2 linked regions of the Caldimonas thermodepolymerans genome follow. The protein of the gene in region 2 interacts with the protein of the main gene of each other region in a pairwise test. Links are inferred from orthologs where the notes say so. Each region holds a gene or a part of one and is shown on either strand. Other genes may lie near its edges. The genes, in order: ruvC and ruvA.

The links.
Region 1: the proteins of ruvA (region 2) and ruvC interact in binary tests that used the Escherichia coli proteins (3 or more experiments, as listed by UniProt). The link is inferred for Caldimonas thermodepolymerans from one-to-one orthologs.

The regions. Positions count from the first base shown.
Region 1 is NZ_CP064338.1:995,365-998,392, forward strand. What follows is about bases 76-2,790. They hold ruvC (crossover junction endodeoxyribonuclease RuvC), read right to left. Parts: upstream 1,852-2,790; coding sequence 1,300-1,851; downstream 76-1,299. Other genes in these bases: IS481_RS04870 (urate hydroxylase PuuD), read left to right, coding at 76-1,274; IS481_RS04880 (phosphatidate cytidylyltransferase), read right to left, coding at 1,884-2,790. In the rest of the region: more of IS481_RS04870, read left to right, coding at 75-75; more of IS481_RS04880, read right to left, coding at 2,791-2,864; IS481_RS04885 (lysophospholipid acyltransferase family protein), read right to left, coding at 2,866-3,028.
Region 2 is NZ_CP064338.1:3,268,150-3,271,407, forward strand. What follows is about bases 182-3,126. They hold ruvA (Holliday junction branch migration protein RuvA), read right to left. Parts: upstream 1,968-3,126; coding sequence 1,395-1,967; downstream 182-1,394. Other genes in these bases: IS481_RS15385 (sterol desaturase family protein), read left to right, coding at 182-307; ruvB (Holliday junction branch migration DNA helicase RuvB), read right to left, coding at 320-1,387; IS481_RS15400 (response regulator), read right to left, coding at 1,992-2,657; IS481_RS15405 (sensor histidine kinase), read right to left, coding at 2,778-3,126. In the rest of the region: more of IS481_RS15385, read left to right, coding at 1-181; more of IS481_RS15405, read right to left, coding at 3,127-3,258. UniProt on the Escherichia coli protein: The RuvA-RuvB-RuvC complex processes Holliday junction (HJ) DNA during genetic recombination and DNA repair.

The sequences.
Region 1 (3,028 bases), 2.3 Mb from region 2 along the record:
GGTCGCCCTTACAGAGCCCGCAGTGGTAAGGTGAACCGGCCCGGCCTGCCCGGGCCTCAAAGAGAGATCGAGGCATGGACGCCTATCTGCTTGACTGGGCCAACCTGCTGCTGCGCTGGGCCCACGTGATCACCGCGATCGCGTGGGTCGGGTCTTCCTTCTACTTCGTCTTCCTGGACAACAGCCTCACCCCGCCGACCGACCCGGACCTCAGGGCCAAGGGCGTCGACGGCGAGCTGTGGGCGGTGCACGGCGGCGGCTTCTACCACCCGCAGAAGTACCTGGTCGCGCCGAAGCAGCTGCCCGAGAAGCTGCACTGGTTCTACTGGGAGAGCTATTCCACCTGGCTGACCGGCTTCGCGCTGTTCACGGTGCTGTACCTCTTCAACGCCGGCACCTTCCTGGTCGACAAGACCGTGCACGACTGGTCGCCGGGCATGGCGGTGGCCGGCGCCCTGGCCTTCCTGGTGGTGTTCTGGCTGGTCTACGACGCGGTGTGCCGCCTGTTCGGCCAGCGCCGCCACGGCGACCTGATCGTCGGCGTGCTGGTGTTCGCGGTCGTGGTGCTGGCGTCGTGGCTGGCCTGCCAGCTGTTCGCGGGCCGTGCGGCCTTCCTGCTGGTCGGCGCGATGATGGCCACGGCGATGAGCGCCAACGTGTTCTTCTGGATCATTCCCGGCCAGCGCAAGGTGATCGCGCAGATGAAGGCCGGCCAGCCGGTCGACCCGATCCACGGCCAGCGCGGCAAGCAGCGCAGCGTGCACAACACCTACTTCACGCTGCCGGTGCTGGTGGCGATGATCAGCAACCACTACGGCATGCTCTACGCGCACGAGCACAACTGGCTGGTGCTGGTGCTGGTGATGCTGGCCGGCGCGCTGATCCGCCACTTCTTCGTCGCACGCCACCAGGCCAAGGTGCAGGGCGTGCGCCCGCCCTGGGGCGCGGCGCTGGCCGGCGTGGTGCTGCTGGCGGGCGTGGCGGCGTGGATCGCGCCCGAGCCCCGCACCGAAGCCACGGTCTCGCTGCCGCCGCCGTCGTACGCCGAGGTGCGCACGGTGATCGACCAGCGCTGCGTGCTGTGCCACAACGAGCAGCTGCAGAACAAGAACGTCGCGCTGCACACGGCCGAGCTGCTCGGGCGCCATGCGCAGTCGGTGTACCAGCAGGTGGCGGTGCAGCGCACCATGCCGCTGAACAACGCCACCGGCATGACCGACGAGGAGCGCGCGCTCGTCGCGCGCTGGTTCCAGGCCGGCGCGCCGACCGAGTGAGGCCGCCGCGGGGCGGGCGGCCCCTTCAGTAGGTGCGCCCGCCCTTGTAGTGCCCGTGCGTGCGGCGGTTGAGCTGGCCGCCGGCACGGGTGAGGGCTGCGAACGAGGCACCCGCGTGGGCGTGGCAGATCGCCAGCCCCAGTGCGTCGGCCGCGTCCTTGCTGGGCAGGCCGGGCAGCTTGAGCAGCCGCGCGACCATCTCCTGGATCTGCTCCTTGCGCGCCAGCCCGTGGCCGGTGATGGCCTTCTTCATCTGCAGCGCGGTGTATTCGTTGACCGGCAGGTCGCAGCTCACCAGGCCGGCCAGCGCGGCACCGCGCGCCTGGCCGAGCAGCAGCGTCGACTGCGGGTTGACGTTGACGAACACGATCTCGACCGAGGCTACGTTGGGCTGGTAGCGGTTCACCACCTCGCGCACGCCCTCGAAGATGATCTTCAGCCGAGCCGGCAGGTCGCCCTGCGCGGCGTCGCGCGTCTTGATCGTGCCGCTGGCCACGTAGTGCAGGTGCGGGCCCTCGACGTCCACCACGCCGAAGCCGGTGGTCTGCAGGCCGGGGTCGATGCCGAGCACGCGCAGGGCCTGGATTTCCGTGGGCGGGGTGCGGGGCATCACAGCTTGAAGTACCAGCGTACGGAATGGAAGAACACCGGGGCAGCGAAGCAGATCGGCGCGACCCGGTCCAGCAGCCCGATGCCGCCGGTGACCAGCCGGCCCTCGCCGCCGAAGGAATGCACGCCCGCGTCCTTCTTCAGTGCCTTCATCACGAAATGCCCCAGGGTGCCGGCGGTGCAGGCGATCAGCGCCATCGCGAAGGCCTGCCCGGCCTTGAACGGGGTGATCCAGTAGAGGAACGCGCCGATCACGCTGCCGCCGAGCACGCCGTTGAGCGCGGCGCGCCACGAGAACGAGGCGCTGATGCGCGGCGCCACCGGCGCCAGCCGGTAGTGTCGCGCCACGTAGCTCATCAGCAGCATGCAGGATTGCACCACCATCACCAGGAAGAACAGCAGGAAGGCGCCGCGTTCCTCGTACTTGGGGAAGTCGAGCAGCAGCAGGGCGGGGGCGTGGCTGAGACCATACACGCACACCATGATGCCCCACTGGATCTTGGCGTTGCGTTCGAGGAAACGCTCGGGGTCGTTGGCCAGCGCGCTGATCACCGGGATCACGAAGAACACGTAGACCGGGATGAACACCGAGAACAGGTTGAAGTAGCGCGCCGCCACCAGGTAGTACTGCAGCGGCAGCACGATGAAGAAGGCCAGGATCAGCCCCCGGTGGTCGCCGCGCCGCGTGTGCGCCAGCGTGATGAACTCGCGCAGCGCGAGGAACGACACCAGCCCGAACAGGATCACCGAGCCGACGCTGCCGGACACCCAGGCGATCCAGAACACCGTGACCATCACCCAGGAGGTGCGCAGCTGCTTCTTGAAGCGGTCCACGCGCGCCAGCGCGGTGGCGTCGGCGGCGCGCAGGCTCATCACCATGCCCGCCACGGTGGCGAGCAGCAGCAGCCCGAACACGATCACGAACAGCAGGGCGATCTGCTCGCTGGCCGACCAGGCCCGCATCTGCCGGAACAGGTTCATCTCACGCCGCCCTCTCGATGCGCCGCAGGGCGATCACGGCCTCGCGGGCCCGCTCCAGGAAGGCGCGCTTGTCCTCGCCGGGCAGCAGCTGCATCGGCGCGCCGAAGGTCACCGAGCACAGGATCGGCACCGGCACCACCTCGCCCTTGGGCATCACGCGCTGC
Region 2 (3,258 bases):
GCGCCCCGCGGACGTGGCGGCCCGCTTCCCCAAGCCGGCCTTCGACCTGCGCCAGGTCACGCGCTACGACCCGCCGATGGGCCGCGGCGCGCAGTGGGCGGCGGCGGTGCTGTTCCTGCTGTTGCTGGGCGCGACCGCCTGGTGGCTGTGGCAGGCGCACGCGCTGTCGCCCGGCGCCCTGGCCGGCGGGGCGCTGGCCATCACCGCCGGGCTGTGGGTGGTGGGGCAGCTGTGCAGCGGCACGCCGGCCGCCTCGGGCAGCGAGGCTGCGTCGCAGGCGGCCGGGGCCGCGGCCAGCGGCCGCTGACGAAGCGCCGGGTCAGCCCTCGAACAGGTCGCCGCCCGCGTCCGCGCGGCCCGGCGGCGCGATGCCGAGGTGGCGGTAGGCGGCCAGCGTCGCGACCCGCCCGCGCGGGGTGCGCTGCAGGTAGCCCTGCTGGATCAGGTAGGGCTCGATGACGTCCTCGATGGTGTCGCGCTCCTCGCCGATCGCCGCGGCCAGGTTGTCCAGGCCGACCGGGCCGCCGTCGAACTTGTGGATCACGGCTTCGAGCAGCTTGCGGTCCATCACGTCGAAGCCGAGCGGGTCGACGTCCAGCATGGCCAGCGCCTGGTCGGCCATGGCCTTGGTGATGCGGCCGTCGCCCTTGACCTCGGCGTAGTCGCGCACCCGGCGCAGCAGGCGGTTGGCGATGCGGGGCGTGCCGCGCGAGCGGCGCGCGATCTCCAGCGCGCCGGCCGGGTCGATGGGCGCGCCCAGCAGCCCGGCCGAGCGGGTGACGATGCGCGCGAGCTCGTCGGCGGTGTAGAACTCCAGCCGCGCGACGATGCCGAAGCGGTCGCGCAGCGGGTTGGTCAGCATGCCCGCGCGGGTGGTGGCGCCGACCAGCGTGAAGGGCTGCAGGTCGAGCTTGATCGAGCGCGCCGCCGGCCCCTCGCCGATCATGATGTCGATCTGGTAGTCCTCCAGCGCCGGGTAGAGGATTTCCTCGACCACCGGGCTGAGCCGGTGGATCTCGTCGATGAACAGGACGTCGTTGCGCTCGAGGTTGGTCAGCAGCGCGGCAAGGTCCTTGGGCTTCTCCAGCACCGGGCCGGAGGTCTGGCGCAGGTTCACGCCCAGCTCGTGCGCGATGATGTGGCTCAGCGTGGTCTTGCCCAGGCCCGGCGGGCCGAACAGCAGCACGTGGTCGAGCGCCTCGCCGCGCTTCTTCGCGGCGCCGATGAAGATCTCCAGCTGCTCGCGCGCCTTGGTCTGGCCCACGTACTCGTCCAGGCCCTTGGGGCGCAGGGCGCGCTCGATCGCCTCCTCGTTCGGCGAGCTGGCGGTGGCCGCGACGACGCGCTGGCGCGGCGGCGGGGTGAAGTCGTCGGTCTGGATGCTCATGGGCGGCTCACCTTGTCAGCGCCTTGAGGGCGAGCTTGATGCCGTCGCTCACGCCCACGTCCGGCGGCAACGCCTTCAGCGCCGCGGCGGCCTCCTTCTCGCTGTAGCCCAGCGCCACCAGCGCCTGCAGCACGTCGGCCTGTGCGTCGTTGAGGGCCGCGGCCGGCTGGGCGAGGTCCGGCCCCAGCTTGCCCTTGAGCTCGAGCAGCAGGCGCTCGGCGGTCTTCTTGCCGATGCCGGGCACCTTCACCAGGCGGCCGGCTTCCTGCAGGCTGACCGCCTGCGCCAGGTCCGAGACGCTCAGGCCCGACAGGATCGCCAGCGCCGTGCGCGGCCCGACGCCGGAGATGCGGATCAGCTGGCGGAAGGTGTCGCGTTCGGCGGCCGTGCCGAAGCCGAACAGGATCTGCGCGTCCTCGCGCACGACGAAATGCGTGAGCAGGGTCACGCGCTCGCCCAGGTTGGGCAGGTTGTAGAAGGTGCTCATCGGCACGTCGACCTCGTAGCCGACGCCCTGGACATCGATCAGCACCTGCGGAGGGGCCTTCTCCGCGATCACGCCCGTCAAACGACCGATCATCGGCCGATTATCGGCCCGGCGGCCTCAGCGGGGCGTGCGGCGGAACAGGCCGAGGCGCTGCGCCTCGAGGGCGGCTTCGGCCCGCGACGACACGTTGAGCTTGCGGTAGATCTGCTTGACGTAGTCGGCGATCGTGTGCCGCGACAGGCCCAGCTGCACGCCGATCTCGGGCAGCGTGAAGCCCTTGGCCACGCGCAGCAGCACCTCGTTCTCGCGCTCGGTCAGCTGCACCGTGGGCAGCAGCGGCTCGGTCTCGGCCGGCTGGGTGCGCGCCTGGGACGCGAAGTAGGCGATCACGCGCCGGGCGATCGACGGCGACAGCGGCGGCTCGCCCTGGGTGATGCGCTGCAGCTGCTCGGCGAGCTGGTCCTTGGGCTGCTCCTTGAGCAGGTAACCGAAGGCGCCGGCCTGCAGGGCCGGGAACAGGTGATCGTCGTCGTCGTGGATGGTCACCACCACCGACTGCGCCTCCGGCTGGGATTCGCGCAGGGCCGCCACCACCTCGACGCCCGAGCCGTCAGGCAGGCCCAGGTCGATCAGGGCCAGGTCGAACCGCAGCGCGGTGATCTGCTCCAAGGCATCGTGCACGCGCGCGCTTTCGGACACCCGCGCCGAAGGAAAGACCTGCATCACCAGGGTCTTGAGCCACAGGCGGATCTCGGGAAGGTCTTCGAGCAGGAGGATGTGCATCGTCAGCGCGGGCACCGGCGCCCGCCCCGCAAGAGAAACAGGTGCTGTCGATGGTACCAGCGCCAGGCGGCACCGGCGCATCGTTCCGATGGGGGAGCGTGGCCGCACGGCCACGCCGGATCACAGCGGCAGTGTCAGCCGGATCACGGTGCCGAACCCGGGACCGGATTCGACCAGGCATTGCCCGGCCAGCTGCTTGGCGCGGCGCTTCATGCTGGCCATGCCGTGGCCGCGGTCGAGCTTGCCGTCCAGCTCCAGCGGGATGCCGCGGCCGTTGTCCTGGATCACCAGGTTGAAGTCGACCTCGTCGATCACGCAGCGGATCGTGCAGGCGCTGGCGCCGCTGTGCTTGATGATGTTGCTGATCGCCTCGCGCAGGATGCGCGTGGTCTGCACGTAGGCACGCGCCGAGAGGTGGCGCTCGTCGTTCTCGTGCGCGGTCTGCCACTCGACCTGCACCGCGGCCTGCCCGAGCCGCGAAACCACCTCGGCGCGCCAGTCGGCCAGCGCGTCGGCGATCTTGACCGGCTTGCCGGTCAGGCCCCGCACCGACAGGCGCATCTCCTCCAGCGCCTCGCGCGCCAGCGTGGAGATGCGCTCG